Regions from separate parts of the Serratia sp. NA_112.1 genome, predicted to be linked through region 3. Evidence: predicted binding sites of a transcription regulator. Region 3 holds the regulator's gene; each other region holds the start of a gene.
The links. The regulator PurR, encoded in region 3, represses purine synthesis genes. The targets are predictions, from matches to a motif close to CANGCAAACGTTTGCNTG.

Region 1: a site for PurR is predicted at 4,476-4,493, ahead of serA (phosphoglycerate dehydrogenase). Genes of this name have one in related genera too.
Region 2: a site for PurR is predicted at 6,726-6,743, ahead of ACUTQ5_RS04135 (amino acid aminotransferase). Genes of this name have one in related genera too.

What each region holds. Positions count from the first base shown of each region.
Region 1 is NZ_JBQZFO010000007.1:158,224-169,040, reverse strand. It holds gene ACUTQ5_RS15620 (IclR family transcriptional regulator) at 1-660, shown strand, start outside; gene argO (arginine exporter ArgO) at 784-1,401, shown strand; gene ACUTQ5_RS15610 (oxidative stress defense protein) at 1,513-2,244, shown strand; gene ACUTQ5_RS15605 (LysR family transcriptional regulator ArgP) at 2,521-3,414, opposite strand; gene rpiA (ribose-5-phosphate isomerase RpiA) at 3,618-4,274, shown strand; gene serA (phosphoglycerate dehydrogenase) at 4,576-5,814, shown strand; gene ACUTQ5_RS15590 (5-formyltetrahydrofolate cyclo-ligase) at 6,020-6,628, opposite strand; RNA gene ssrS (6S RNA) at 6,657-6,839, opposite strand; gene zapA (cell division protein ZapA) at 6,881-7,210, opposite strand; gene ACUTQ5_RS15575 (YecA/YgfB family protein) at 7,532-8,110, shown strand; gene pepP (Xaa-Pro aminopeptidase) at 8,171-9,484, shown strand; gene ubiH (2-octaprenyl-6-methoxyphenyl hydroxylase) at 9,489-10,667, shown strand; gene ubiI (FAD-dependent 2-octaprenylphenol hydroxylase) at 10,751-10,817, shown strand, end outside.
Region 2 is NZ_JBQZFO010000001.1:855,490-866,306, reverse strand. It holds gene ACUTQ5_RS04155 (GGDEF domain-containing protein) at 384-2,084, shown strand; gene pncB (nicotinate phosphoribosyltransferase) at 2,339-3,544, shown strand; gene asnS (asparagine--tRNA ligase) at 3,768-5,168, shown strand; gene ompC (porin OmpC) at 5,471-6,562, shown strand; gene ACUTQ5_RS04135 (amino acid aminotransferase) at 6,809-7,999, shown strand; gene ACUTQ5_RS04130 (MBL fold metallo-hydrolase) at 8,084-8,731, opposite strand; gene ACUTQ5_RS04125 (YcbK family protein) at 8,798-9,346, opposite strand; gene ldtD (L,D-transpeptidase) at 9,528-10,817, opposite strand, start outside.
Region 3 is NZ_JBQZFO010000003.1:408,364-419,180, forward strand. It holds gene ACUTQ5_RS09805 (riboflavin synthase subunit alpha) at 229-879, shown strand; gene ACUTQ5_RS09810 (I78 family peptidase inhibitor) at 909-1,205, shown strand; gene cfa (cyclopropane fatty acyl phospholipid synthase) at 1,363-2,514, opposite strand; gene punC (purine nucleoside transporter PunC) at 2,855-4,063, opposite strand; gene punR (DNA-binding transcriptional activator PunR) at 4,187-5,131, shown strand; gene purR (HTH-type transcriptional repressor PurR) at 5,128-6,153, opposite strand; gene cydH (cytochrome bd-I oxidase subunit CydH) at 6,477-6,566, shown strand; gene sodB (superoxide dismutase [Fe]) at 6,620-7,198, opposite strand; gene ACUTQ5_RS09845 (C40 family peptidase) at 7,391-8,212, opposite strand; gene ACUTQ5_RS09850 (Grx4 family monothiol glutaredoxin) at 8,627-8,974, shown strand; gene rnt (ribonuclease T) at 9,045-9,725, opposite strand; gene gloA (lactoylglutathione lyase) at 9,804-10,211, opposite strand; gene idi (isopentenyl-diphosphate Delta-isomerase) at 10,550-10,817, shown strand, end outside.

The DNA of each region.
Region 1 (10,817 bases), on a different contig from region 3:
ACCGTCCATCGCCTGCTGCAAGGGCTACATACGAGCGGCTATGTCACTCAGGCACCGTCGCCCGGCAGCTATCGCCTGACCACCAAGTTTATTTCTATCGGTCAGAAGGCGCTTTCTTCGCTGAATATTATCCATGTCGCTGCACCGCACCTGGAACGGCTCAATCTGGAAGTGGGGGAGACGGTCAACTTCTCCAGCCGCGAAGATGACCATGTCATTTTGATCTACAAGCTGGAACCGACCACCGGCATGATGCGTACCCGTGCCTATATCGGCCAGCATATGCCGCTGTACTGCTCGGCGATGGGCAAGATTTTTATGGCCTACGGCAACAGCGAATACCCCGATCGTTACTGGCAAACCCATCAGCATGAAATTCAGACCTTGACGCGTAATACCATCACTGAGTTGCCAAAGATGTATGAGGAGCTGGCCGATATTCGCAAGCAGGGCATGGCGATGGATCGCGAAGAGAATGAGCTGGGGGTGTCCTGCGTGGCGGCGCCGGTATTTGATATTCAACAACGGGTGCCCTATGCGGTGTCGGTCTCATTGCCGACTGCGAAACTGCAACAGATTGGTGTCAAGGCCCTGATTAAGCCGGTGCTGGCGACCGCACAGCGTATTTCTCAGGAGCTGGGATTTGTTATTCCCGCCTGATTATTAGCATTGCTGATAGTTGATTAGAAATATCAATTTCACCTAATAATTTTTTCCTCCTATGATGCGCGTATTGCCCGATACGCGCCGCTTAACGGCGCTTTTTTCTCTGTGAGGAATACCATGTTAGCTGTCTTTTTGCAGGGCTTCGCTCTGAGCGCCGCGATGATCTTGCCGCTTGGCCCACAAAACGTTTTTGTCATGAATCAGGGGATTCGCCGACAGTATCATCTGATGGTTGCGTCGCTGTGTGCGCTGAGCGATATCGTGCTGATCTGCGGCGGGATTTTCGGTGGTAGCGCCTTACTGAGCCGCTCGCCTCTGCTGCTGGCGCTGGTCACCTGGGGTGGGGTAGCTTTTTTGCTGTGGTATGGCTGGGGGGCGTTTCGTACCGCATTTAGCAGGCAACTGGCACTGGCGACGGCGGAGGAGCTGAAACAAAGCCGCTGGCGGCTGGTGGTGACCATGCTGGCGGTGACCTGGTTGAATCCGCATGTCTATCTCGACACCTTTGTGGTACTGGGAAGTTTGGGGGGCCAACTGACGCCGGACGTACGTTCCTGGTTTGCGCTGGGGGCGGTCAGCGCTTCCGTCGTTTGGTTCTTCGCCCTGGCGCTGTTGGCCTCTTGGCTGGCACCGTGGCTGAAAACCCAAATGGCGCAGCGTATCATTAATACATTGGTTGGGGGGGTGATGTGGGGTATCGCCTTGCAGTTGGCCTGGCAAGGGGCAAGTTTATAAGAATTTGTCACTAATCCGAATTCAAAACCCCGTGCGATATGCTAGCTTTGATGCCAAGGAACTGGCCTTTCAGGCTGGTAATCAGTTAAAGCCTGTCATCAAGGAGACACCGTGAAGCTTAAAGCATTGGCTATGGCCGCAATGATTGGATTAGGGACGTTACCTCTGGCGCTGCAGGCGGCAGAAGTGCCGGAAGGGCCGCACGTAGTGACCTCGGGTACCTCCAGCGTTGACGCGACACCCGATATTGCCACTCTGGCGATAGAGGTCAGCGTTTCATCCAAAGACGCCGCCCAGGCGAAGAAGCAGGTTGATGAGCGCGTCGCGCAATATTTTGATTTCCTGCAGAAAAACAATATTGAGAAGAAAGACATCAGCGCCGCCAACCTGCGCACTCAACCGGAATATGATTACCTGAAAACCGGTGAGTCGGTGTTGAAAGGTTACCGTGCCGTTCGTCAGGTACAGGTTACATTGCGCCAGTTGGACAAGTTGAACGAGCTGCTGGACGGGGCGTTGAAATCCGGTCTCAATGAGATCCGTTCCGTTGAGCTGGGCGTGGCAAAACCGGACGTCTACCGTGAGCAGGCGCGCCAGAAGGCCATCGAGAACGCGACTCAGCAAGCCGCTTCTCTGGCGAAAGGATTTAACGCCAAGCTGGGGCCGGTATACAGCATTCGTTACCATGTCGCCAACTACCAGCCGATGCCGGTAGCGCGCATGTATAAATCGGCGGGTGCGGCAGCAGAAAGTGATGCGGCGCAAACCTACGAACAGCAAAGCATTCACTTTGACGATCAGGTGGATGTAGTATTTGAGTTGCAGCGCAACGCCGCTCAGTAATATACCCGTCATACTTGAAGCTGCATCTGTGTTGGCTGCAGGCAGTCACCCCAGTTACTTACTTGAGTAAGCTCCTGGGGATTCCTGCCTTGGCCGCCTTGATGCAACTCCAATTATTTAGGGTATAAGATTGGTCTTTCAGACTACTGATAAAGCCCGTTATTAGGGAGAGCGTGCCGATGGGGTCGTAGCAGCTTTAGCTGCCGGAGTGCCCCTCGGTGCGCTAGGCCCGGGTATCGCGGGCTTAAAAACAACCTGAACAGCAACCTTTTCTATTTAATCCTGGCGCAGAACCTGGCGGCCATGCTCCAGCAGGGCATCTGTCACTTTACGCATCATGCGGCTCTCCGGCGCGAAGCGGTGCCAGAACAGCATGCGGCGCTGGAACAGGCCCGGCGTCAGATCGATCAGTTCACCCGAAGCCAACTCTTTCTCAATCTGCAGATGCGGGATCATACAGCAGGTGGTGCCCTGGCGTGCCAACTGCACGAAGGCTTCCGACGAGTTCACAATATGGCAGGGCACGCTGCCCGGCGACAGATCAAAGTTCTGCTGTAGGAAAGCCTGGTGCATGTCGTCGAGATGATCGAACGCCACTGCCGGCGCTTTGAGCAGCGCGGAGCGTGTAACCCCGTTAGGGAAATAGCGCTCGGCAAAACCCTTCGAGGCGACGAATAAATAATCCAGCGCGCCCAGTTGATCCACCAGGCAGCTTGGCAGCGGCTGCGGCTGGATACTCACCGCGCCCACCACTTCACCACGGCGCAGGCGTTCCTGAGTGCGTGTTTCGTCTTCTACCTGCAAGTTCAGGCGGATAGGGGAGTCGGTCAGTACCGGTTTCAATGCCGGTAGCAGCCAGGTCGCCAGGCTGTCGGCGTTAACCGCCAGCGACAGCAGCAACGGCGTATCAATGCCGGTATCGTTACCCAGCCACTCTTCTTCCAGTAATTCCACCTGGTGCAGCAGCGCCAGCAGTTTTTGGCCCTGCTCGGTCGGACGTGGCGGCACGGTACGCACCAACAGCGGTTGGCCAAACAGGTTTTCCAACTGTTTGATGCGCTGGGATACTGCCGATTGTGTGATGCAAAGTTTTTGCGCGGCGCGCTCAAAGCCACGCTCACGGATCACCGCGTCCAGCGCTTGCAGCGTTCGATAGTCTGGGCGTTTCATCGGAAAGATATCCCTTAAAGTAAATTGATACAGGCACTATGCCACATCTCTGGTGTATTACAGGTAGAAAATCACCGGGTCATCTTGTCGCACCGCGCCTAAAAATGCGGCCTGGCGTGAAGAAGTGTGATCCTGCCTGAGTGAAAAATAGCGATTTACCCTATAATACGCACACGTTTTCGTACAGAGGCAATGGACATATTATGACGCAGGATGAACTGAAAAAAGCGGTTGGCTGGGCAGCACTGGATTACGTTACCCCAGGCACCATCGTTGGGGTCGGCACTGGCTCGACCGCCGCCCATTTTATTGACGCGCTCGGCTCGATCAAGCACCAGATCGAAGGGGCGGTGTCCAGCTCTGACGCCTCCACCGCCAAGCTGAAAAGCCTTGGTATCCACGTTTTCGACAGCAATGAAGTGGATTCACTGGATATTTATGTCGACGGCGCGGATGAAATCAACCGTCATATGCAGATGATCAAAGGCGGTGGCGCTGCACTGACGCGTGAAAAAATCATTGCTGCTATCGCGCGCAAATTTATCTGTATTGTTGATTCCAGCAAACAGGTTGAAGTATTGGGTAAATTCCCGCTGCCGGTAGAAGTGATCCCGATGGCTCGCTCTTACGTAGCGCGTGAGCTGGTGAAGCTGGGCGGGCTGCCGGAGTATCGTCAGAATGTCCTGACCGATAACGGCAACGTGATCCTCGATGTGCATAACCTGAACATCATGGACGCCATCGCGCTGGAAAACAAAATCAACGGCATCGCCGGTGTGGTGACCGTGGGTCTGTTCGCTAATCGGGGGGCCGATGTCGCGCTGGTGGGTACGCCTGGCGGCGTGAAGGTTGTCGAATAATGTAGTACCCCAGCAGGTATGCGGTCTTGGATCCCACCGGGCCGCATAATTCACTGGTTAAAATATCTTTTATTAAAAGCGCCAAATTTGGTGACATATGTCACATTGCGAGCGATAGCTCCACGAAGCTTCTGCCTATTTCTTTCCCTATGGCATTTTCTGCCAGAAACCGCCAACAACGCTGAGCCTTGTACTGACGGGCGGGCAATCGTTTGTATTGCCGCCTGCGTTATTTTTGTTATGTTGGATGCGTGCTGTTTCACAACAGCCGCTTCTGAAGTCTGAACATAGGGTCGGGTAAATGGCAAAAGTATCATTGGAGAAAGACAGGATTAAATTCCTGTTGGTGGAAGGGGTTCATCAGAGCACGGTAGATAATCTGCTGGCTGCCGGATATACCAACATTGAATATCACAAAGGTGCGTTAGACACCGAATCGCTTAAGGCATCGATCCGCGATGCTCACTTCGTCGGTATCCGATCGCGCACGCATCTGACCGAAGAAGTTTTCGCTGCCGCAGAGAAGCTGGTGGCGGTAGGTTGTTTCTGTATCGGTACTAACCAGGTTGATCTGAAGGCGGCGACCAAACGCGGCGTTCCGGTGTTTAACGCACCTTTCTCTAATACCCGATCCGTGGCAGAAATGGTGCTGGGCGAACTGCTGCTGATGTTGCGCGGCATTCCGTCCGCCAACGCCAAAGCGCACCGTGGCGAATGGCAGAAACTGGCCGTCGGCTCGTTTGAAGCGCGCGGTAAGAAGCTGGGGATTATTGGCTACGGCCATATCGGCACCCAGTTGGGGATCCTGGCTGAAGGTCTGGGTATGAAAGTGTTCTTCTACGATATCGAGAACAAGCTGCCGTTGGGCAATGCCCAACAGGTGCGCCACCTGTCCGATCTGCTCAATATGAGCGACGTAGTGACGCTGCACGTACCGGAAACCCTGTCGACCAAGAATATGATGGGCGCAGAAGAGCTGGCGTTGATGAAGCCAGGTTCGATTCTGATCAACGCCTCGCGCGGTACCGTGGTGGATATTCCTGAACTGTGCAAAGTATTGGCCAGCAAGCATTTGGCCGGTGCGGCGATCGATGTCTTCCCGGAAGAACCGGCTACCAACAGCGAGCCGTTCAACTCACCGTTGTGCGAGTTCGACAACGTGATCCTGACCCCGCACATTGGTGGTTCTACTCAGGAAGCACAGGAAAATATCGGTGATGAAGTGGCCGGCAAGCTGGCGAAATACTCCGACAACGGTTCGACCCTGTCGGCGGTAAACTTCCCGGAGGTATCACTGCCCGCGCATGGCCCTAACGCCAGCCGACTGCTGCACATCCATGAAAACCGCCCTGGCGTACTGACGCAGATTAACCAGATCTTTGCTGAAGAAGGGGTGAACATCGCCGCGCAGTACCTGCAAACTGGTCCGGAAATCGGCTATGTGGTTATCGATATCGAAGCGGAAACCGAACGTGCCGATGCTGCACTGCAACGGATGAAGGCGATTGATGGCACTATCCGTGCTCGCCTGCTGCTCTGATTGAAAACGCGGTGACAAAAAAGGCCGGATTTATCCGGCCTCAGACTGATGACAAACCTCATTCCTGCCCAGAGCGAGTAGAGGCTGATAAATAAAAATCAGGAAAATCAATTTATTGATTTTCGCCTGTTCACCACAAAGCAGGAAAAACCACGCTTTTTCCTGCTTTGTCAGCAACCTAAGGCCGGATTTATCCGGCCTTTTGCTATTCGGCTATCCGCCATGTCCAATTTTTCGTTGGGGTAACGATTTCCGGCAGCGGGATATCCCAATGTTCCACCGGCAGTTGTTCCACCTGCTGGCAGTCATGCGCCAACCCGATCGGGTAGGGGCCGGCATTTTGCCAGTTTTGCAGGGTGCGATCGTAAAAACCGCCGCCCATCCCCAAACGCTGGCCCGAGCTGTCAAACGCCACCAGCGGCGTCAGCACCACGTCGAGTGACCCGACCGGCAGGACGTTGCGCACATCGAGCTGTGGCTCAAGGATATTGAAACGGTTGTTAACCAGCGGCGTTTCCGGGGTGTAACGCAGGAACAGCAGGTTACTGGGGCTAAACGGGTGTAACACCGGCAGGTAGACTTGCTTGGCCTGTTGCCATAACCGTTCAATCAGCGGACGGGTATCCAACTCGCCGTCAAACGACAAAAATACTGCAATGCTGTGTGCCGCCTGGATGCGTGGATGCGCAGCGATGCGTTCGGCAGTTTGCAGGGCAAAGTTATTTTGTTGTTCAGAGGTTAGGGCGCGTCGACGCTGACGAATTTGGTTACGGATATTTTGCCGCTGCTGGGCATACTGGGCTTGAAAAAACATAGTCAGCACACTTACCGCTGAGGAAGGGGGAATCTCCGAGATGCCGTCGCAGGCTGTAACCCTTGAACCCATGGTTCAAGGTGAACGTGCTGTCGCAATCTTAAGGCTTCTCGGCGGGCCGAGCATGCACACCGATCGCGGATCATCACATTCTGTTGGTACTAAATATCGGCTCAGGGGACTGGCCCGCTGGCGAACATCTCAGAGAAATTTTTTACTCATTGCCAAAATCTTGGATATCAGCAACTTAAGTTATTCGAATTGTGCATCCTGACGTTCAGAGATGCGACCCTGTTCAAGCAATGCCTGTTCAATGGTCTGTTGTAGCATGCGAATGCGTTGTTCCATATTGGACGCATAATCACGGGTTTTCAACCGTTCTTGAGCAAGTTCGTGACAAACATTCAATGCCGCGATGAAAACGAGCTGCTCAGTATTTGTGACTCTAGTGCGAACTTTAAGATCTTGCAACCGTTCGTTAAGATCGACCGCTGCCATGTTCAACGCATCTTGTTGTTCTGGCGGGCAATTGACTCTTAAAGAGCGACCAAAAATTTGAATATCTACTGGTTGTGCAGACATGCCACCTTCCTGCCTAAATTTCGCGCCAGCCTCAATCAACCCCTACCGGGTCGTCTAAAGCGGGCGCCACTATATATACCTCGGTACCAAGATACAACCCCTTTTTCAGTACCTGGTTGTAATCTACTGCGACAGACATTACCAGTCAAAAAAGGGTTTCAAAATGCGTATTTAGCTTCATTTTGTTCCCTGCCGGCAGTGTGTGAGATCTGACACATCACGATTATAACTAGCCACTGAGGTGTCGTGCTTATCTGGTACAGCGACGGACCTTGGTGGTAGCATAACACGAACTTATCCTGCCAACGATGACGAATACGCATGTCTATACAGAATACATTTCCAAGTTACCAATCTTTGACCCTTGCCCTCAACCAGCAAGCGGTGGCGTTGACCGCAGCAGAAATGCACGGCCTGATCAGCGGCCTGCTGTGCGGTGGCAGCCGCGACGCCGGCTGGCAGTCGCTGGTGTACGATCTGACTAACGAAGGCGTGGCCTTCCCGCAGGCATTGAGCCAACCTCTCCAGCAACTTCATGAAATCACACGTGAAACGCTGGAAGACGACGATTTCATGTTCCAGCTGATGATGCCGGAAGGCGAGACGGTCAGCGTATTCGATCGCGCCGACGCGTTGAGCGGTTGGGTGAACCATTTCCTGCTCGGGCTCGGCATGATGCAGCCGAAACTGGCTCAGGTGAAAGACGAGGTGGGTGAGGCGATCGACGATCTGCGCAACATAGCCCAACTCGGTTATGAAGAAGACGAAGACCAGGAAGAGCTTGATCACTCTCTGGAGGAAGTGGTGGAGTATGTGCGGATGGCGGCCATTTTGTGCCACACCGAATTTACCCGCCGCAAGCCGACGGCACCGGAAAATGCCAAACCGACCTTGCACTAAATACCCGATTTCACGACATTAAGGCCGTGAGCACAGGCAGATTGATTTCAGGAGAAGGTGATGACTCAGCAGGAATTCAACAGCCGCCGTCAGGCGCTGTTGGCGAAAATGGCTCCGGCCAGTGCGGCGATTATTTTCTCTGCGCCGGAAGCAACGCGCAGTGCCGATACTGAATATCCTTACCGCCAGAACAGCGATTTCTGGTACCTGACCGGCTTCAATGAGCCGGAAGCGGTGCTGATTCTGGTGAAGAGTGACGAGACGCATAACCACAGCGTGCTGTTCAATCGGGTACGCGATCTGGCGGCTGAAACCTGGTTTGGTCGCCGTCTGGGCCAGGATGCCGCTCCGGCGAAGCTGGGGATAGACCGCGCTCTGCCGTTCAATGAAATCAACGATCAATTGCCCCTGTTGCTCAATGGCCTGGACGTGGTTTACCACGCACAGGGCCAGTACGCCTATGCCGATAAAATTCTGTTCGACGCGCTGGACAAGCTACGCAAAGGCTTCCGTCAGAACCTTCAGGCACCGGCGACTCTGACCGACTGGCGTCCGTGGCTGCATGAAATGCGCCTGTTCAAGTCGTCCGAAGAGATGGTCATCATGCGCCGTGCCGGTGAAATCAGTGCATTGGCCCATACCCGCGCGATGGAAAAATGCCGTCCCGGGATGTTCGAATATCAGCTTGAGGCGGAAATTCATCATGAGTTTACTCGCCTTGGTGCGCGTTCCCCGTCCTACAACACCATTGTCGGTGGTGGGGATAACGCCTGCATCCTGCATTACACCGAGAACGAAAGCGAATTGCGCGATGGCGATCTGGTGTTGATCGACGCAGGCTGTGAGTTTAAAGGCTATGCCGGTGATATCACACGAACCTTCCCGGTCAACGGCAAATTCAGCCGACCGCAGCGCGCGGTGTATGACATCGTGCTGGCGTCACTGACGCGGGCGCTGGAGATGTTCAAGCCGGGTATCAGCATCCGTGTAGTGAATGATGAAGTCGTGCGCATTATGATCACCGGGATGGTAGAGCTGGGTATCCTGAAAGGTGAAGTAGAACAGTTGATTGCCGAACAGGCCCATCGTCCGTTCTATATGCACGGCCTTGGTCATTGGTTGGGGCTGGATGTACACGATGTCGGCCATTACGGCACGCCGGATCGCGACCGTACGCTGGAGCCGGGCATGGTGCTGACCGTTGAACCGGGGCTGTACATTGCGCCGGATGCCGACGTGCCGGAGCAATATCGCGGTATGGGCATTCGTATTGAAGACGACATCCTGATCACCGCGACTGGCATTGAGAACCTGACGGCCAGCGTAGTGAAAGATGCTGATGCCATCGAAGCACTGATGGCGGCGGCAAGGTAATAGCATGAGTGTAATCATCGTTGGCGGCGGTATGGCGGGCGCGACTTTGGCGTTGGCCATTTCATCGCTTACTCAGGGACGATTGGCGGTTGATCTGGTCGAAGCGACCCGACCGGACGACCGCAGCCATCCGGGATTTGATGCCCGTGCCATTGCCCTGGCGCAGGGCACCTGCCTGCAGTTGACGCGCATCGGCGTTTGGCCGGCGCTGTGTGACTGTGCGACGGCCATTACTCAGGTGCACGTTAGCGATCGCGGCCACGCCGGGTTCGTTAATTTGCACGCGCAGGACTATCAGGTCGACGCGTTGGGGCAGGTGATTGAGCTGCACGACGCCGGTCAACGGCTGTTTGCTCTGCTGGCCAAGGCACCAGGCGTCACGCTGCATTGTCCGGCCCGGGTGGTCGATGTAGTGCGCACGGCGGAGCAGGCCGAAGTGCTGCTGGATAACGGCCGGCGTATCAGCGGGAAACTGCTGGTGGCTGCAGACGGCTCGCGTTCGGCGCTGGCACAGGCCTGTAATGTGCAGTGGCAGCAAAATGACTATCCGCAGTTTGCTACCATCGCCAATGTCACCACCGCCGAGCATCCGCAGGGGCGCGCTTTTGAACGCTTCACCCGATACGGGCCGCTGGCATTATTGCCGATGTCTCAGGGGCGAAGCTCACTGGTGTGGTGCCATGCGCGTGAAGATCGCCAGCAGGTTGGCGGCTGGGACGACGAACGTTTTATCAGTGAATTGCAGCAGGCGTTTGGCTGGCGTCTGGGACGTATCCTTCGCGCCGGGAAACGTCACAGCTATCCGCTCAGCCTGCTGACCGCCACTCAGCATGTCAGCCATCGTCTGGCACTGGTGGGCAATGCCGCGCAGACGCTGCATCCGATTGCCGGGCAGGGGTTCAACTTAGGCCTGCGTGACGTGATATCGCTGGCGGAAACCCTGGCCGAGGCGCAGCAGGCTGGAGAGGATCCCGGCGGCTATGTGCTGTTGGGGCGTTATCAACAACGGCGGCAACAAGATCAGCAGGCGACCATCGGCGTGACAGACGGTTTGATCCGGCTGTTCGCCAATAGCTACGGTCCCCTGGTGGTCGGTCGCAATCTGGGCCTGATGGCGATGGCCCGGTTACCGGCGGTGCGAGACGCCTTTGCCAAGCGCACTTTGGGCTGGGTAGATCGCTAATCGATGTATTAGCAGGGGCGTAGCGTGCTGCGCCCAAAGCGCTGGGCAATGGCACAGCGAGTCATTTAAGGAAATTAAGCAGCATGCAATCATTTGACGTGGTTATCGCCGGCGGCGGTATGGTGGGGCTGGCTCTGGCCTGTGGTTTGC
Region 2 (10,817 bases), on a different contig from region 3:
TGGGGAAAGAGCAGAAATTTTGATGAGCCTGATTGTAAATAAACTGTATCACAGCTACAAAAAAAACCCAGAGATGCCGGGCTACCAGAGCAGAGAAATCGGAGGTGGATCCTAATATTGTCGACGAATTGCCCACACGGTCAGCCTCCCTGACCTCAGACAGAATGAAAATCAGCATTTAATGCTAAAAAATATTCTTAGGGATTTACGCTTCACGGGCGTCAGTCGCTGGGTAAACAGCTCGACTTTCTCAGGGCCCACGGGCAAGCAACTCTTATTCAGCAGCACTTTGCTGGTCACAGCGCCCAGGCGGGTATAGCCAAGACAGCCTGGGAGCCGCAGTGATATAATTAACTAATCTGGCTCAAGGACGCGCGGTGCATATGAAAGTAAAATATCTGATCTATTTTTTTACCTTTGCCCTGATGTCCTCTTTCGCCCTGTTCATTTCCGATGAGCTGCTCGAGGCCAATACCGACTATCGCGACAATCAGCTTAACCTGTACAAAATTACCCGAGCCAAAGAGATTTCCGAAGCTTTTCAAGCCACTTTATTAGCGCACCGTTTAAAACGTCTGAGTCTGATAGATCCTGAAATTACGCCACAGCAGTGGCAGGACGCCGATCGATTGGCACGGGTGAAAATCGCCCGTTTTCGGCCGCATCTCGACAGTGCCATATCGCAACAGCTTGGCATTCGGCAAAAAATCGCCGCACTGTCCATGCTCAGCCTGATGGAACAGCTGTTGAATAACGACAACCTGCAGCTTTCTCATATAACCGACATCAATGCCAATTTGTTTAATATCAATAGCGCCTATTATATTTCTCAGGCCAGCAAGAGCTATTACCGTTATAGCTACGACAACCGCATGGTCGATGCCGATTCATTTTTATTTCTGGAGGCTGTGCGGTTAAATAACCGGCTGAATTTGTCCGTCACTGAGCTGGTCGATCAGGTTATCGACGTCAATACCAACCCACTGGAGCGTAAGGTCGCCTATCTGAAAGCCGTTCAGTTGACCGGAGTCTTGAGGGCGCTAAGCACCCGGCTGATATTTATGAAGCTGACCTATAATGATGTGCAGACCACCCTGTTGGTCAATGAGGCCCTCGAACATCTGTCGCCCCAGCAAATCAGCCGCATTACCACCGAGCTGTATACCGCTGTGGATACCCATACGGCTTATCCCACTGAATCTATCCGTCAGTATGTTAGAAACCTCAGTGAACTGTCCCAGCGGCTTTTCCAGCGTAGTTTTGAGCTGGAGGTTACCGCCTATCAGCATCAAATCTATGGCAGCCAAACCGCCATTTACGGCATGATTTCCCTAGCCGGTCTGATTGCACTGTTTATTTTTCTGCCGACGCTGGTTTATTGCTCCAATATCAGCCGCTGGTTAACGAAAACACATAATAATATTTTGCGGCTGTCGCGCGGTAATATGAACATCGATCGCAATGAGGTGTTCTACGGCCAGGAGTTAATGGCCATCAGCGATGCCATTAAACAGCTGAAACAGTATCAGATGGAAAAGGTGACGCTGGAGAATGAAAAACATTTGCTGATCAAAGAGCTGGAAGCTTCTTCATTTCTTGACCCTTTGACCAACATCTATAACCGGCGCAAATTTTTCCGCGAGTGCGAATCGCTGGCCGCCAGCAGCTATCCGCTGGCCTTTTGCCTGATTGATATCGATAACTTCAAAAATATCAATGACAGCTACGGCCACCATGTCGGCGATCTGGTGTTGGTGGCTTTTGGTAAACTGCTGCAGAGTACCTTCCGCTCCAGTGATATTTTCTGTCGCTATGGCGGTGAAGAATTCGCCGTGATCCTCAGGCATTGTACGTTGGAGAACGCACGCGAAGTGATGTCCAAGCTACGCGAGCGAACCCACCAATTAACCCTGACAATAGCCGACGGGCAAAATGTTCGTTTCACCACCAGCAGTGGCATTGCCCAGGTGAGAGACATCCGGCTGTTGCCAATGGCTATCAAACAAGCGGATGAAGCGCTCTATTTCAGCAAAAATAACGGCAAGGACCGGATCGGCATTCACACCCCGAGCGGTTTTATCTGATTTGTTGTTTAAAATAATTAACATTATAATTTTTATGACTAATTAGCCTAAGTCATTCACCTTACAGGCTTATCTGAGTTTTCAGCCGCCATCCTGATGGCAAGCCAAGATAAAGGCACGTTTAATCCTCGACCCGCTCCGATGAATTGTGGTGTGATGCAGCTTCAATAACAGGATAATCCGGGTATACTCCCCCCACTTTTTTTGATTATCCGGATTTGGACACGCGCCTGACGAGGATGCAGTAACGCGCTATGACTCAATACGCCTCCCCGATTTTGACATCTCTGCTTGATACTGATGCCTACAAGCTTCATATGCAGCAAGCAGTGTTTCATCGCTACCCCGCTATCAGCGTGGCGGCAGAATTCCGCTGCCGTGGTGATGAGCTGCTTGGCGAATATGCCGACGAAATTGGTGCGCAAATCGCACTGATGAGCCAATTGGCGCTGACAGACGCTGAGTTCGACTATCTCTCAGGGCTACCCTTCTTCCGTGAGGATTACCTGAACTGGCTGCGCGATTTCCGCTACGATCCGCAACAGGTCCAGATCGAAAACCTCCAGGGCAAGCTACATATTCGTATTGCTGGCCCGTGGCGCGAAGTGATCATGTGGGAGGTTCCGCTGCTGGCGGTGATCAGCGAAGTGGTACATCGCCACCGCTCACCGGAGGTCACGCCAGAGATGGCGGTAGCCCACCTGCGTAACAAACTCGCGCAGTTTAAAGCCGTGAGTAGCGATGTTGATATTTCGCGTTTCAAGCTGATGGACTTCGGCACTCGCCGCCGTTTTTCACAACCTGTACAGCACGCTATCGTCAGCACGCTGAAAAGCGAATTCCCCTATCTGGTAGGTACCAGCAATTACGATCTGGCGCACCAGCTTGGTCTTGCGCCAGTAGGTACCCAGGCCCATGAATGGTTCCAGGCGCATCAACAGATAAGCCCGGTGTTAGCCAACAGTCAGCGGGCAGCACTGCAAGCCTGGCTGGATGAATATCCCGATCAGCTCGGCATTGCCCTGACCGACTGCATCACCATGAATGCCTTCCTGCGTGACTTCGGCCCGCAGTTTGCCCAGCGCTATCAGGGCCTACGCCATGACTCGGGCGATCCGTTTGAATGGGGCGAAAAAGCCATCGCGCATTTCCAGAAGCTGGGGATTGATCCGATGAGCAAAACGCTGGTGTTCTCCGATAACCTGGATCTGGACAAGGCGCTGGCGCTTTATCGCCACTTTTACCAGCGCGTCAACCTGGTGTTCGGTATAGGCACGCGCCTGACCTGCGATATTCCCGGGGTTAAACCGCTGAATATCGTTATCAAACTGGTCGAATGCAAAGGCAAACCGGTGGCAAAACTCTCCGACAGCCCAGGTAAAACCATCTGTCAGGATCAGGCCTTTGTAAAAGCGTTACGCAAAGCCTTCGATCTGCCGCTGGTAAAAAAAGCGAGCTAGCCTCCTGCCCGATGAACGTTAAAAAGCCGGCTGACACCTCATGTCGGCTTTTTCTTCTTTATATAGTCCTTTCCGTTGCTCCCTTTTCACCCAGCCCCAAGAAATGTTGCGCCGATACGGCGATTTCTACTTGTGCTCTGCACCGTGCCAAGTAACATAGCAACATCCCCATATTCCTGGGTTATAAGCTATTTCTAAACCAAATTATTAAAGAGAGAAATCTATGAGCGTAGTGCCTGTAGTCGACGTACTGCAAGGCCGTGCTACGGTTGACAGTGAAGTCACCGTGCGCGGTTGGGTGCGTACCCGGAGAGATTCTAAAGCTGGTATCTCCTTCCTGGCCGTCTATGACGGTTCCTGCTTTGATCCGTTACAGGCCGTCGTTAATAATTCTCTGCCGAATTATCAGGATGAAGTGCTGCATCTGACCACCGGCTGTTCCATTGAAGTCACCGGCATTGTGGTAGCATCTCCGGGCGAAGGTCAGAGTTTCGAACTGCAGGCAACCGCGATTAAAGTGGTTGGCTGGGTTGACGATCCAGACACCTACCCGATGGCGGCCAAACGTCACAGCATCGAATACCTGCGCGAAGTGGCTCACCTGCGCCCACGCACCAACCTGATCGGTGCCGTTGCCCGCGTACGTCATACGCTGGCACAAGCCATTCACCGTTTCTATCACGAGAATGGCTTCTTCTGGGTTTCCACCCCGCTGATCACCGCCTCGGATACCGAAGGCGCCGGTGAAATGTTCCGCGTTTCAACCCTGGATCTGGAAAATCTGCCGCGAACCGATAAAGGTGCTGTCGATTTTAGCCAGGACTTTTTCGGTAAAGAAGCCTTCCTGACCGTTTCCGGCCAGTTGAACGGCGAAACTTATGCCTGTGCGCTGTCGAAAATTTACACTTTCGGCCCGACTTTCCGCGCCGAGAACTCCAACACCAGCCGCCACCTGGCGGAGTTTTGGATGATCGAACCGGAAGTGGCATTTGCCGATCTTGAAGACATCGCCGAGTTGGCGGAAAAAATGCTGAAGTATGTATTCCAGGCCGTATTGAACGAGCGCATGGATGACATGCAGTTCTTCGCCGAGCGCGTAGACAAAGATGCCATTGACCGCCTGCAACGTTTTGTTTCTTCCGATTTTGCTCAGGTTGATTACACCGAAGCGGTGGAAATCCTGATCGCTTCCGGCCAGACTTTCGAAAACCCGGTTTCCTGGGGGATCGACCTGTCTTCCGAACATGAGCGTTATCTGGCTGAGAAACACTTCAAAGCGCCGGTAGTCGTGAAAAACTACCCGAAAGACATCAAAGCTTTCTATATGCGTATGAACGATGACGGTAAAACCGTTGCCGCAATGGACGTTCTGGCTCCGGGCATTGGTGAAATCATCGGCGGTGCTCAGCGTGAAGAACGTCTGGACGTACTGGATCAGCGTCTGGAAGCCATGGGGCTGAATAAAGAAGACTACTGGTGGTATCGCGATCTGCGTCGTTACGGCACCGTGCCTCATGCCGGTTTCGGTTTGGGCTTTGAGCGTTTAATCGCCTATGTAACCGGCGTGCAAAACGTGCGTGATGTCATTCCGTTCCCACGTACACCACGTAATGCAACCTTTTAATTAATCAGATAATACATTTCCCAATTAATTTAGTTACAAAACCAAGGCCAGCTTTGCTGGCCTTTCGCATTTATTTATATTGACCCACGTCACAAAGTTCCCTTAATATTACATTTAGTTACAAATACTTTCTTTTTGAAACCTCATTGGGACATTAGTAGCATTTTCGTTCTAGATTAACCCGGCTGTGAATGGAACACTGCGTGCAGACACAGGACGACACCAATCTATCAACAATAGTTCAAAAGAATTATTGGCGGCAGTGGCAAAGGTGTCCGAATAACACCAATGAGGGTAATATAATGATGAAGCGCAACATTCTTGCAGTGGTAATCCCGGCTCTGTTAGCGGCTGGTGCAGCAAACGCTGCTGAGATCTATAACAAAGACGGCAACAAGCTGGATCTGTACGGTAAAGTTGATGCACGCCATACTTTCTCTAAAAACGATGGCGACGATGGCGATCAGACCTACGTTCGCTTCGGCTTCAAAGGTGAAACTCAGATTGCCGACCAACTGACCGGTTACGGCCAGTGGGAATACAACGTTCAGGCTAACCACGCTGAATCTCAGGGCACCGAAGGCACCAAGACTCGTCTGGGCTTCGCTGGTCTGAAATTCGCTGACTACGGCTCCTTCGACTACGGTCGTAACTATGGCGTAATCTATGACGTTATGGCCTACACTGACCAACTGCCGGTGTTCGGTGACGATACTATGTATCAGAACAACGACAACTTTATGATTGGTCGTTCTAACGGTCTGGCTACCTACCGTAACAGCAACTTCTTCGGGCTGGTGGACGGCTTGAGCTTTGCCGTTCAATACCAGGGTAAGAATGAAAATGACAACCGTAGCCTGAAAGATCAGAACGGTGACGGTTGGGGTACATCTGTTGCCTATGACATCGGCGCAGGCGTTAGCGTTAGCGGCGCATACTTCTCTTCAAACCGTACTAAATACCAGAAAGCTGACGGCAACGGCGATAAAGCTGATGCATACGCCCTGGGTACCAAATACGATGCCAACAACGTTTACCTGGCAGCGTTCTACGGCGAATCTCGTAATACCACGCCATACGGTTCTGCTAATCAGATCGCTAACAAAACTCAAAACCTTGAATTGGTTGCCCAATACCAATTCGACTTCGGCCTGCGACCTTCCCTGGCTTACCTGCAGTCTAAAGGCAAGCAGCTGAAAGGCAACGGCGCATTCACCGGCGGCGATGCTGACCTGGTGAAATACATTGATGTAGCTACCTACTACTACTTCAACAAAAACATGTCCACCTACGTTGATTACAAAATCAACCTGCTGGACGAAAATGATTACACCCGCGCTAACGGTGTATCAACAGACAACGTTGTTGGTGTAGGCCTGGTTTACCAGTTCTAAGTTGTCGCGCTTAACGGCGGTTCACTGTCGGATAAGTTAAAAAAACAGGGCTTCGGCCCTGTTTTTGTTTGTGCGCCATCTGTGAATTTTTATCCTGCCGATTTGCCCTTCCCCGCCATTTTTTCTGCCTAACCTGCCCCCTTCACAAGATCGCGGTGTTTTTCTCGCAAACGGTTGGCAAAGGGCATCACTGGCGCTACCCTGATGCTTCTGTCTGCTTAACTCCGAGCCATGGAAACACCTGACATGTTTGAAAAAATCACTGCTGCACCTGCCGATCCTATCCTGGGTCTGACCGACATTTTCCGCGCTGACACCCGCCCTAACAAAATCAACCTGGGGATTGGCGTTTATAAAGATGAAACCGGTAAAACTCCGGTGCTGACCAGCGTTAAAAAAGCTGAGCAGTATCTCCTGGAAAATGAGACCACCAAAAACTATCTCGGCATTGAAGGTATTCCGGCGTTCGCCAACTGCACGCAAGAGCTGCTGTTCGGCAAACAAAGCCCAATCATTGCCGACAAGCGTGCGCGTACCGCACAAACGCCTGGTGGCACCGGCGGCCTGCGTGTAGCAGCTGACTTCATCGCCAACCAGACCAGCGCGAAACGCATCTGGATCAGCAACCCAAGCTGGCCGAACCACAACAACGTGTTTGGTGCGGTCGGTCTGGAAGTGTTGGAATACGCCTACTACGATGCAGCCAATCATGCGCTGGACTTCGATGGTCTGCTCCGCAGCCTTAAACAGGCTCAGACCGGCGATGTGGTGCTGTTCCACGGCTGCTGCCATAACCCAACCGGCATCGACCCAACGCCAGAGCAGTGGGCACAATTGGCCGAGCTGTCTGTGGCTAACGGCTGGTTGCCGCTGTTCGACTTCGCGTACCAGGGCTTTGCCAATGGTCTGGAAGAAGATGCCCAGGGCCTGCGCATTTTTGCCGCCAAACATCAGGAGCTGATCGTCGCCAGTTCTTACTCGAAGAACTTCGGTCTTTACAACGAACGCGTGGGTGCCTGCACCGTCGTTGCTGCTGACACAGAAACCGCCGACCGCGCCTTCAGCCAGGTGAAAGCCGCCATCCGCGCCAACTACTCTAACCCACCGTCACACGGTGCTGCCATTGTGGCAACCATCCTGGGCGACGATGCGTTACGTGCGCTGTGGGAGCAGGAGCTGACCGACATGCGTCAACGCATTCATCGTATGCGCCAGCTGTTCGTGAATACCCTGCAGGAGAAAGGCGCTGAGCAAGACTTCAGCTTTATCATCAATCAGAACGGCATGTTCTCGTTCAGCGGGCTGACCAAAGAACAGGTGCTGCGTCTGCGTGACGAGTTTGGCGTCTACGCCGTTAACTCCGGTCGCGTTAACGTTGCCGGCATGACACCGGACAATATGGCGCCGCTGTGCGAAGCCATCGTCGCCGTGCTGTAAAACCGTCGCATGACACATAGCAAAAGGGGCGCTCAAAGCGCCCCTTCGTTATTTCTACCAGGAGTTATTTCTGCCGGAAATAACTTACCAGATGGCCGGCTCTTCACGCAGGAACGGATTGGTTTCACGCTCTTGACCGAAGGTCGACATTGGCCCATGACCTGGAATAAACGCCATGTCATCACCCTGCGGCAATAGTTTGGTGCGGATCGAGTTAATCAACGCCTGGTGATCGCCTTGTGGGAAATCACTGCGCCCAACGCCACCGTTAAACAGCACGTCGCCCACCAGCGCCAATCGCGCCTGATCATTAATAAACACGATATGGCCAGGAGTATGGCCAGGGCAATGCAGCACCTTGAACGTCATCTCGCCCACCTGCACGCTATCCCCTTCTTCCAGCCACTGGGTTGGCGTCAGCGGTGCGCACTCTTCCAGCCCAAACATGCGGCTCTGCGCAGGCAGGCCGTCCAGCCAGAAAGCATCTCTCTTATCCGGGCCGAAGATCGGCACCTGGTAATGCTCAGCCAGCTCAGCGGCAGCGCCAACGTGATCGAGATGGCCATGAGTCAGCAGGATCTGCGTAACAGTTACGCCCTGTCTGGCTATTTCGGCCTTCAGTTTTTCAGGTTCACCGCCGGGATCGACCAACGCCGCCTGCTGAGTGCTCTCACACCAGATCAGGCTGCAGTTCTGACTAAAAGCGGTAACGGGAATAATGTGGTATTTCATAAGGCTCCAACGACAACGGCGCCATACCCTGCCGGGCTGACGCGACTCACTTATGGTGCACAGCGATTACCAGGTCCGCACCGGGCCGGTATCAATGTGTACGAAGTTGCTACGTGGGTAATATCCTACACCACCGGCGCTCATTTTTAACGCCGCTTTACGGATATTACTCAGTTGGATGCCTTCGATATGGAAGTCCATCGCCTGGCCTTTGGTGTGGTAACTGTGCTTGGCCACACCGCGGCTGCGTCCACGCAGCTCATTATTGGTGTCAAGGGAGCGATAACCTGAAACCAACTGCACCGGCTTGTTGGTGCCCAATAGACCTTGCAGACGATAGAGATGATCGAACAGACGAGGATCGATCGACTTGACCTTATTGGCTCGATAATCACGGAAGAGATGATTAAGGCGGACTAATTCGTCTTTATTATATCCCTTGCCGTCGAAGAATTCGGCTTTAAGCGATTCGCCCGTATGCATATTATTTACAACAAGAATACGCGGGCGCGAAGTAGAAAGGCTGGCAAAGGCTTGCCCTGGGAGCAGCGCTATGCCCACAGCGGCGCTACCTAACGCCAGCCATTTACGGCGATGATGATCAATTTTGTCCATGTTTCTGTTAAACCCGGCAAGAATATCAAAATATATGCACAAAACAGCGCACTGCCCGAACCATAACCGCCCACGCTGGCTGAGTCAACCCGTGATGTCCTGCGGTTTGCAGGCACTCACGCAATGAGTGCCTGCAACATGGCCCGATATTCTGACCGTTATTTATTTATAATTACTGCATTTATTGCATTAATTTTTCGGCCTGAGCCAAAATTTGTGCGCCCGATCTCACCGTTTCATCATAATTGTAAATATCTGTGCGGAATTGTGGTTTTCCATCATCAGAGACCCAAGCGGTTAAATAATACAATTTAACCGGGATATGCTGGCGAATATTTACGAAGGTGGTATTCCCCTGTTTCAGGGTGGAAGAAACACGGGTGTTGTTCCAGCCGGCATCCTGTAACAACATATTCGCCAAATCCGATGCCTTGTTGACCCGAACACAGCCGGAGCTTAAGGCACGAATGTCTTTCTGGAACAGATTATGGTTGGGTGTATCGTGCAGATAGATAGCGTCCGAACTCGGCATGTTGAATTTAAAACGCCCCAGTGAGTTGGTCGCTCCCGGAGCCTGGCGGATCCGATACGGGAAATTACGAGGCGAAATCATACTCCAGTCGATCATTGCCGGGTTAATCACCTCGGCATCGTTGCTCCAACCCGAAAGAACGGTATAGCCATGCTTCTGGAAGTAGCTGCCGTCACGCATCGCCTTCGGCACGATATCTTCACGCACCAGCGTAGTCGGTACGTTCCACGGCGGGTTCACCACCACATTATTCAATGCGCTGCTCATCAGCGGCGTCTTACGGCTCGGCCGCCCGACAATCACCCGCGAGGAAAGCACTTCATTGCCGTTCTGATAGTAGGTCAACGAGTAGTTGGGAATGTTAACCATAATACCGGTATCGACATGGCCGGGGAGTATCCGTAACCGCTGGATATTCAGTGCCAACAGCGAAGCGCGCATTTGCGGAGTCACATTAAGCCACTCACGAGTGCGCACGCCAATGATGCCGTCTGCACTCAGACCCTGCCATTTCTGGAAGCGCTTGACGCCCTCCACCAGATCGGGAGTATAGCGATTATCGGTAACGGTCACCGGGCTCTCTGACTGCTGCGAAAAAGGCGACTGCGGCGTTGGGACCAGCTCTTTCACTGGAGCTGCGGCCGGACTGACCACGGCACTCTGGCTTTCTCGACTTTTTTCTTCATCGACCGACAGGCCACCATCGTCAGGTTCATTACGCGAACCGGTCAATACCGCAGGGGGATCCTGCGCTTCCACCGGTACCGTAGAAGGCGTCAGCATGCCGTTACGCGCCAGGATCTCACGCAAAGCTGGGATACCATCGCTCAGTTGATCGGGACGCAGGCTTGGGCCATTAGCCATTTGCGGCCACGGACGACCATCGGCCAGCATATCCCGCAGGGCCTGATGCATCTTGGCGTATTGCGGATGCTGTGG
Region 3 (10,817 bases):
TATTTATTTATGATGGAGGGAAGGGTCGTCGTGAAAGGACAACAATTAAAAATAGCGGAATTTTCTCAAAAAGATTGTACCCGCTCGGCGGGGTTAAGCAAATGCTGTGATGAAATAGTTATTAAATGCGCAACTGCAGATTTTTTGTCGCCTCGGGTTTGGTTTTCATCGTCAACTGGGGCAAACTGCCCCAAGCGCTTTAAACATTTTTAGAAAGAAGAGGCCTACATGTTCACCGGTATCGTACAAGGCACCGCGCCGCTGGTCGCCATTGATGAAAAATCCAACTTCCGTACTCACGTCATCGAGATGCCCACTGAACTGCTGCCCGGGCTGGAGCTTGGTGCGTCGGTGTCTCATAACGGTTGCTGCCTGACCGTCACCGCGGTAGAGGGCAACCGCGTCAGTTTTGACTTGATCAAAGAAACGCTGCGCCTGACCAACCTCGGTGAGCTGGCGTTGGGCGACGTGGTCAACATCGAAAGAGCGGCCAAATTTAATGATGAAATTGGCGGTCACCTGATGTCCGGCCATATTATCTGCACGGCAGAGGTTGCCAAGATTTATACCTCTGAGAATAATCGTCAGATATGGCTGCGCATGCCGGACGCGGAACTGATGAAATACGTTCTGCACAAAGGCTTCATTGGCATCGATGGTATTAGTCTGACCATCGGTGAAGTAGTGAATAACCGTTTTTGCGTACATTTGATCCCGGAAACCCTGGAGCGCACCACGCTGGGCAAAAAACGCTTGGGGGATAAGGTGAATATTGAGATCGATCCACAAACGCAGGCGGTGGTTGACACTGTCGAGCGGGTGTTGGCGAGCCGTGAAGCGGCAATGGCGGCGGCGAGTGCGCTGGCGCAGAAGATCTGACGAACGACAAACCAGAGAGGAGCTATCGCGTGAAGTTTTATGGGAAAACGTTGATGTTAACGGCGCTGTTGGCGCTGAGTGCTTGTAGCAGCTCGCCGGAACAGGGTACGGCCAACACAGCGGCGGATGCAGAGAACGATACCTGCGGCGCGGCGCAATATCAGAATTATGTCGGCAAACCGATGTCAGCGCTGGAAGGCGTGCAGATTGAGTCGCAAGTGCGCGCTATACCGTATAACTCTGCGGTCACGATGGACTTTAACCTGCGCCGGCTGAATTTCCTCGGCGATAGTGATGATAAAATCATCCGGGTGTATTGCGGCTGATATACCCGTCGTCTTTTAAGTTGCAGCGTTCAAATCGGCTCCCGGCAGATTTGTCACCCCCAGTTACTTACTCAAGTAAGCGCCTGGGGGTGAGCGAGCTGGGCGCCTAGCTGCAACTCGAAATCCATAGGGTATAGTCGTTTACGCTGCAGGATAATTAACGTGTTACGCGAATACCGCCGTCGACCCCTTTAGGGCTGAATACCACTTGCCACAGTTGAATATCACGTGCGCGGAAGGCTCCAGCGCAGGCGTTCAGATAATAGCTGAACATGCGTTCGAAACGATCCGAATAACGCTGGGCAAGCAGTGGCCACGCCTGTTTGAAGCGTTCGTACCAGGCCATCAGGGTGCGATCATAATCGGTGCCAATATTATGCCAATCTTCCATCACGAAATGCCCCTCACTGGCCTGGGCAATATGCGAGACCGACGGCAGGCAGCCATTCGGGAAGATATATTTGTTGATCCACGGGTCAACATTCATATCTGTCCGATTCGAGCCAATGGTGTGCAGCAGGAACAGACCGTCCGGTTTTAAATTACGCTCCACCACTTTAAAATAGGTGTGGTAATTTTTCGGACCGACGTGTTCGAACATGCCGACAGAAACAATACGGTCAAACTGCAGGTGTAAATCGCGGTAGTCTTGCAATCGGATTTCAACGTCCAGTCCGACGCAGTGCTCCTGTGCCAGTTTTTGCTGTTCGGCGGAAATGGTCACGCCCACCACCGAAACACCATAGTTTTTCGCCGCATAGGCGGAAAGCCCGCCCCAGCCACAACCAATATCCAGCAGGCTCATGCCCGGCTGCAGCTGCAGTTTCTCGCAAATCATCCGCAGCTTGGCTTCTTGCGCTTCTTCCAGCGTAGTGGCTTCTTTCCAGTAGGCGCAGGAATATTGCATATGCGGATCGAGCATCTGCGTAAACAGATCGTTCCCCAGATCGTAATGTTCTTTACCGACTATCCAGGCGCGTTTCTTCGATTGCAAATTGGTGAGTCGCGCGGCGGCAATACGCAGGGTATCTTTTAAATGGCGGGGGAGTTTCTTTTCCAGCCCGGCACGGACCACGTGTTGAAAGAATATATCCAGCCGTTCACATTCCCACCAGCCGTCCATATAGCTTTCGCCCAGGCCAAGAGAACCTTCCTGCAGCACGCGTTTAAAAAAATCGGGATTTTTAACCTGAATATCGAAAGGGCGTGAGCCGTTTATTTCAATACCGGCCATGCTGAGCATTTCATTAGCGATGCGATACCATTGGTTGTCCTGGATGCTCACATCTTCTATACACGATGAACTCATAGCTTCTCCATCACTTTCTTCTGACTTATGACCCGCCAAAAAATAGCTTAGACAAATTCTGCGGGTGCATACGTTTATCTACGGCAAAAAGTTCCGTGGTGCCTGATATCCGACTATGAACAGAGGAAAATTTTAAGAAGGTTCCTGCGCAAGAAACGCTGGAAAGACAATCCTTAAAAAAGTGTGACGCCATTCGCGTACACAACAGCAATTTGTGATAAAGAAATTATAAAGGTGTTATTTTAAAAGGTCGTTTTGAGTATAGGCTTGCCGAGACGCTTACTCAACTGTAAATCGCACTCGGCAAAAATATTGTTTAAGTGATTATTAATACATACAATTATGACGCTGAGTTAGCATGTTCCTGCCGCGTCGCCTGCTGTTCATCCATCACTTTTCCCCGTTGCAGCATATAGCCCAATGCGGCTAATACTACCATAGAAACCATCACCGTCACCGTTGCCAACAACGGCTGGCTGATAAAGGCCGATACCAGCATGCTGGCGACAAAACACAGGCCCAACTGCAGGGTATTTTGCAGCGCTGCGGCTTTGCCTGTGCCTGCCGGGAACGGGGTTAACGCATTTGCCACTACGATTGGGTAGGTGGCACCGTTGGCCAGCGCCATCACGCAGAACGGGAGCAGCAGCGTGGTAAGCGTGGGTTCGGTCAGCGTGGCAACCAGATATAACGTCACCATACTGATGCCATAAGCTACCAGCAGCCACGGCAGTAAGGTGTTGCCATTAATGCGATTTAACGCGGTGCGGCAGCCATAACCCCCTAACAGGAAGGCCAGGGTCTGTGGCACATAACTCAGGCCGATATCATTTGGGCTGTACCCCATATCGCCAAGAATAAAGGGTGAACCGGTCAGCCAGGCGAAGAAGCCGGCGGAGCAGGCGGCAAAGATGATAACGCTGCCGCTGAATACCGGAGATTTCAGTAGTTGCCAGAAGGTCAGGGCGTTTTTATTTTCTGCGGAAGGCAAAGATTTGGCGTTTTCTTTCAACAGCAGAGTCGGTAGCAAGAGAATGACGGTAATGCCCAGCAGCACGGCGAAAATGGCACGCCAGCCCATGTGGTTCAGTAGCCAGGCACCGACCAGTGGCGCCAGAGCCGGTGAGAGGGCTACCAGCGGCATAATGGTGGCGAATACGCGGTTTGCCTTGCCTTCACGGTAGCGGTCGATCACCAGTGCCTGCCAAGTGACGGCGGCGGAACAGACGCCAATCGCCTGGATAAACCGCAGTGACCACAGTTGAACGGCATTTTGTACCCACAGCATGCCCAGGCATCCCAGCGCAAATAGCGCCAGGCCAATCAGCAATACCGGTTTACGGCCAAGACGGTCGGAAAGCGGACCCCATAGCAGTTGAGCAAAGGCAAAGCCGGCCAGGAAGATACTGAGGCTGGCACTGATCGCCCCGGCGGAAATTTGCAGATCTTGCTGCATTACACCAAAGGCGGGCAGGTACATGTCGGTGGCCAGGTAACCCAGCATACTCAGGCCGGCAAGGTAGAACATAAAACCAAAGGAATTTCTCATGGTATTTCTCGTTAATATTTTAATGTCGCAGGTTTTTAGCGCCGGCAAGTGTATCCGGCTGGATCTCTGCTTGTGAAACGGTAATATTTGCGAAGTGCTGTTAAAAAAATTGAAGGCAAGATTGTGTGGTCTGAATATTCTCTCGATGTGGTAGATGCGGTCGCCCGCACAGGTAGTTTCAGCGCAGCGGCGCAGGAACTGCACCGAGTGCCCTCGGCGGTCAGTTATACCGTGCGGCAATTGGAACAATGGCTGGCAGTTCCGCTGTTTGAACGGCGGCATCGTGACGTGGAACTGACCCCGGCCGGCGTGGTATTTGTGCAGGAAGCGCGCAGTGTCATCAAAAAAATGCTCGACACTCGCCGCCAGTGCCAGCAGGTGGCTAACGGTTGGCGTGGTCAACTAAAAATTGCGGTAGACATCATTGTTAAACCCCAGCGTTGTCGCCAACTGGTGCTGGATTTTTATCGCCATTTTCCCGACGTAGAACTTTTGGTTCAACTGGAAGTGTTTAACGGCGTCTGGGATGCGCTGGTGGACGGACGTGCTGATATGGCGATTGGGGCGACGCGTGCGGTGCCGGTCGGCGGCGGCTTTGCCTTTCGCGATATGGGCGACATGCGCTGGCTGTGTGTGGTCAGTCCGCAACATCCGCTGGCGGCGTTGGACGGCCTGTTGAATGATGATCAACTGCGGCCTTTCCCGTCCCTGTGTCTGGAAGATACCTCGCGTAATCTGCCCAAGCGGGTCACCTGGACACTGGATAACCAACGGCGGCTGGTGGTGCCGGACTGGGCCTCGGCGCTGGACTGTCTGTGTGCCGGCCTATGCGTTGGCATGATGCCGGCGCATCAGGCCTTGCCATTGGTGCAGCGTGGGGAACTGGTAGCGTTGCAGCTGCAGCAGCCGTTTCCGGCCAGCCCCTGTTGCCTGACCTGGCAGCAGAATAGGCCATCACCGGCGATGGCCTGGCTGTTGGATTACCTGGGGGACAGTGAAACGCTGAATCAGGAATGGCTAAGCGAAGTGGTGCCGGAAGCCACAGCGGCTTCCGGCGATAGCAATTAGCGGCGGTAATCGATGAATGGGCCGTCAGCGACCGAACGGCGCTCAATCAGCTTTGGATGCACTTCAATCACCTGCGACTCTTCGCGCTTGCTGATTATACGGTCCAGCAACATGGTGAACGCCATCTCACCCAAACGCTCTTTGGGTTGATGAATGGTGGTCAGCGCCGGGGTGAAATAGCGGGCGTTACGCACGTTATCGTAGCCAATTACCGAAATGTCTTGTGGCACCCGCAGCCCAAGTTCGTCGGCGGCGCAGATCGCGCCCATCGCCATGATGTCGCCGCCGCAGAATACCGCGGTCGGCCGATGCTTCTGCGACAAGATCTGGTGCATGGCCTTGTAACCGGATTCCGGCTCAAAGTCGCCCTGAACAATCCACTCGTCGCGTACTTCGATATTGGCTTCTTCCATGGCTTTTAAAAAACCCTGATGGCGGCCGCCACCGGTATTGCGCGACAGTTGGCCTGGAATGGCACCGATATCGCGGTGACCGCGTTCAATCAGATAACGCCCGGCCAGATAGCCGCCTTCGAAGGCGTTATCAATAATGCTATCGGTAAAATCACCGCGGGCTGCGCCCCAGTCCATGACGACCATTGGAATATTGCGATAGTCTTCCAGCATACCCAGCAGTTGGTCTGGATATTCCGAACACATTACCAGCAGGCCATCGACACGTTTTTGTGCCAGCATCGCCAGATAGGCCCGCTGTTTGTCCAGATTGTTGTGCGAGTTGCACAAAATCAGCGTATAGCCTTTGCTGTAGCAGCTGTTTTCTACCGCCTCGATTACTTCGGCAAAGTAGGGGGCTTCGCTGGAGGTGGCCAGCAGGCCAATCGATTTGGTGTGATTGACCTTCAGGCTGCGCGCTACGGCGCTGGGTGAGTAATGCAGCTCTTTAATCGCAGCGCCAACGGCCGCTTTAGTCTCTTCGGCGACGAAACGAGTCTTATTGATGACGTGCGAAACGGTGGTGGTGGAAACGCCAGCGCGTTTGGCCACATCTTTAATCGTTGCCATGTAAAGAATGACTCCTGAACTCACATGTTGCAGTATGTAAGTATGATGTTAATCGTTTGCCTGCGTAGATCCTTCTCCAAAGAAGCGAAAACTGAGTTTTTAGTGTGTTGAAGTCGTCAGCGCTTGGTCAGGAGGGGCATTTTGCCGGTACACAGTTGTGAACTGCGAATTTTGTCCCATATTGAGCCAAAGTGGAAGAGGTAATCGGTATAATAAACCGGGAAATGATAACAAGATTTTATTGTTTAACTGTGTGAAAATGGTTTGACGCATTAATTGTGTGCCTTTTACCCTTGGGCAACCCAATCTGAAAAGGAGTTGTAATGGATACCGATCTGAAAATGTCACTGTTCACCACCGTTTGTGCGCTGGCCGTGATTATTGCTTTCAGCTTCACCGCTGCTTTGAACTGATCCCCTCAAGTAAAACAGGCGCAGCTCGCTGCGCCTGATTGTTTTTCCCCGCGTTACGCCAGGTTCTTTTCCACAAATGCCCAGTTAACCAGTGACCAGAAATTTTCCAGGTAGGCAGGTCGCGCGTTGCGGTAATCGATGTAGTAAGCGTGTTCCCAAACGTCGACGGTCAGCAGTGGTTTATCATCACCGGTCAGCGGTGTCGCCGCGTTCGAGGTGTTAACAATAGCCAGCGAACTCTCTGGCGTTTTCACCAGCCAGGTCCAGCCTGCGCCAAAGTTTTTCACTGCGGCGTCGCTGAATTGCTGCTTAAAGGCGGCGAAAGAACCAAATGCCTGATTTATTGCCTCAGCCAGTTTACCTTCAGGCTCACCGCCGCCCTGTGGCGACAGACAGTGCCAATAGAAAGTGTGGTTCCATATCTGGGCTGCATTGTTGAAGATGCCGCCGTCAGAGGCCTTAACGATTTCTTCCAGGGACAACCCTTCAAACTTACTGCCTTTCAGCAGATTGTTCAGGTTCACCACGTAGGCGTTGTGATGCTTGCCATAATGGTATTCCAGGGTTTCTGCGGAAATGTGCGGTTCGAGGGCGTTTTTTTCATAAGGTAATGCAGGAAGTTCAAACGACATTGCTTTCTCCTTGTACAGTGCCAGTCCACCGACGTAACAATGGGCGATAGATTGACCTGTTTTTATTGTGGGTATTTAGATTAGCAATTTTCGCGATGAAATACAGGGGAACGGGTAAGGGATTGAATACAACAATGAGGTTTGCGGGAACTATTAGGGGAGAGCGGCTGACAGCGCCAGCCGCAAAAGAGATTATCGAATGGTTTTTGGCGTGACAACCCGGCGTGCGCCGATGTAGTGGTTTTGCCAGTAGTCGTTGTCGAGTTGGCTGATGCGGATTTCTTCACCGGTACGCGGTGACTGAATGAATTTACCGTTGCCCAGATAAACCCCAACATGGTCAGCCACACCGCGGTTGTTAATGCGGAAGAACACCAGGTCGCCACTTTCCAGTTCACTCTTCTTGATTGGCGCTGCGTCACGCAGGTGATACATCTCGTTGGCAGTACGCGGCATTTTAATTTTAACGATGTCTTTATAGGCGTAATAAATCAGGCCGCTGCAATCAAAGCCGGTTCTTGGCGAGGTGCCCCCCCAGCGATAAGGTTTACCCATTTGATCCATCAGCTTGGCCATCGCGGTTTGCTTGGCATGCTGGTAGCGTTTTTTGTGTGCCGGGCTGAGCTTCAGCGGCTTTTCGTCACCCACCAATTTGGCGGTTGCCATGCCGGTTTTGCGATGGCGGCCATAGCCTTTTTTATAACCCTTCTTCGGCGGAGTCACTTTAATTTTGGCTATTTTATGAGTTTTGTTTTTCGATTTTGTGCTAACGATCTTTTTAGCGGCTTTTTCTGTTTTGGCTTTGGAGACCTTGGCGGTTTTCTGCGGAGTAGTGACTTTCACTTTTTTGCTGCTGGCTTTAACCGCTTTCTTTTTCTTGCGGTCATCCGGCCGGGCTTCGTTTACGTGGCTCTTGCGCTGCTCAGCGGCAACACGCGACTGTGGCGCTGCGTGCGCCAGATTAAAGAATAGCTGTGTAAACAACAGCACAAAAAGCGTAAGAATTAAACGCATGTCGACGTTACCAACCTTGGCCCCGGAACAGATATCGAATGAGTGACAGTATTCCCGAATTTCGCCATATAAAACAGCGAAGAACCCATAAATGATAATCCATATTGTGAGAAAACGTTAATAGCATTTTTTTTGCCGAAAAATCAAACCGTTGATGTATAAAAAACCAACAACGACCACCAGGGAACTTATTAAGTGGCGTTTTTTGACAGGAAATATATTAGTGAAATGGCCGGATTAAAAATGTTATTCTGCGCATATGTTTTGACCGGAAAGGCCTTGCCGGTGAGACGCGACTGACAACGGGGGAATGCCCTTGCAAAAGATGGCGTTTTCTTGCAACTGTTCCAGCCGCTACAATAGCCAGTGTGATGCATGTTGTAGCCATGAGATTTGGCTTGAGGAAGCAATATAATGACGACGACGATTGAAAAAATTCAGCACCAGATCACTGAGAACCCAATTCTGCTGTACATGAAAGGTTCACCGAAATTGCCAAACTGCGGTTTCTCGGCGCAAGCCGTGCAGGCACTGTCTGCCTGTGGCGAACGCTTTGCTTATGTTGATATTCTGCAGAACCCGGACATCCGTTCCGAGTTGCCGAAATACGCCAACTGGCCGACTTTCCCACAGCTGTGGGTAGACGGTGAGCTGGTCGGCGGCTGTGATATCATCATGGAAATGTATCAGCGCGGTGAATTGCAGCAGCTGATCAAAGAAACGGCAGAGAAGTACAAACAGCAGGAAGACCAGCAGCCATAATCGGCTTGGTTTTATTGTTGCAAGTCATCGGGCGGTGCCAGCTAATACTGGGCCGCCCGATTTTTTTGTCTTAGTCGGTATTAGTGGCGGCCAGTGGCCAACCGCCAAGACGCTTCCAGCGGTTAACCAGCTCGCAGAACAGCTGAGCGGTTTGCTCGGTGTCATACAGCGCTGAATGCGCCTGGGCACTATCGAAGGGAATATCGGCGGCAATGCAGGCTTTGGCCAGTACCGTCTGTCCCAACACCAGTCCGCTTAACGCCGCGGTATCAAAGGTGGCGAAAGGGTGGAAAGGATTGCGTTTCAGGCTGGCGCGCTCGGCGGCTGCCATCAAGAAGCTGTGATCAAAATTGGCGTTATGCGCCACAATTATCGCCCGGTTACAGCCGCGATCCTTAATGCCCTTGCGTACCGCTTTAAAAATAGCGTGCAGTGCATCGTACTCACTGACCGCACCGCGCAGGGGATTACTCGGATCTATGCCGTTAAACGCCAGCGCTTCGGGCTGCAGGTTGGCACCTTCAAAAGGCTCCACGTGAAAGTGCAGGGTTTCGTCCTGCTGCAACCAGCCGTCTTCATCCATTTTTAACGTAACGGCGGCAATCTCCAGCAACGCGTCAGTTTTGGCATTAAATCCGGCAGTTTCTATATCTATCACTACGGGGTAAAACCCACGAAAACGGCCACTCAGGGCGTTAAGATCACTTTTTTCGGCCATCAGTTTCTTATCTTCATCGAATGCAGCGCGCATTATGGCAAATTTTGCGCCCGGTTGCAGGCGGTTATCACGCGGAAAAAACAAGGGCGCAGAAAGCGCCCCTGGTTGACCTTAGTGGCCGAGGCCATGGCCGGCGTGTTTGTTCTCGATCAGTTCGATTTTATAACCGTCCGGATCTTCAACAAAGGCGATAACCGTGGTGCCGCCCTTGACCGGGCCGGCTTCGCGAGTGACCTTGCCGCCGGCATGACGAATGCTGTCACAGGTTGCGGCGACATCATCCACGCCCAGGGCCAGGTGGCCGAATGCGGTGCCCATCTCGTAGCTGTCGGTGCCCCAGTTATAGGTCAGTTCAATCACCGCACCTTCACTTTCATCGGTATAGCCTACAAACGCCAGTGAGTACTTGTATTCCGGGTTCTCGCTGGTACGCAGCAAGCGCATGCCTAATACCTTGGTATAGAAGTCGATGGAGCGTTGCAGGTCACCGACGCGGATCATGGTATGGAGTAAGCGCATAATTCCTCTGATTGGATGTGCCGTTGCCAATGGCGGATGGATTGAAGCAAATCCAGTATAGCGTTGTCGCATAAGGGATTTCAATGTATGCCACGGCAGGGAGCATTATGACATCAGTGACGTTGTCACTCAGGAATTCGGCAGGGTAACACTACCGCACACTTTGTCGCCGTGCATAACATGGAAATAAGTACTATAACCGCTGTCAGGAACAGAGCGTCACGATAACGATTTAGCGCCCGGATTGGACAGGGCTAATTTATAAATTTGGATCAGATTAATAATGACGGTTTATATTTTCACAGCAGGAACATCAGGTTTGCCGAAGGAGCCGCTTAATGGATGAAATGCTGATTCTGGTTGATGCTGATGATAATCCGATTGGCTCCCAAAGCAAAATGCGGGTACACCAACAGGGGTTACTGCACCGGGCATTTTCAATTTTTATCTTTGATAGCCAGGGCCGCCTGCTGTTGCAACAGCGGGCATTCAGTAAGTATCACTCGGCCGGGCTATGGACCAACAGCTGTTGTGGCCACCCGCGCTGGGGCGAGTCAACGCTGGCTGCGGCACAGCGTCGCCTGCAGGAAGAGATGGGTTTCAGCA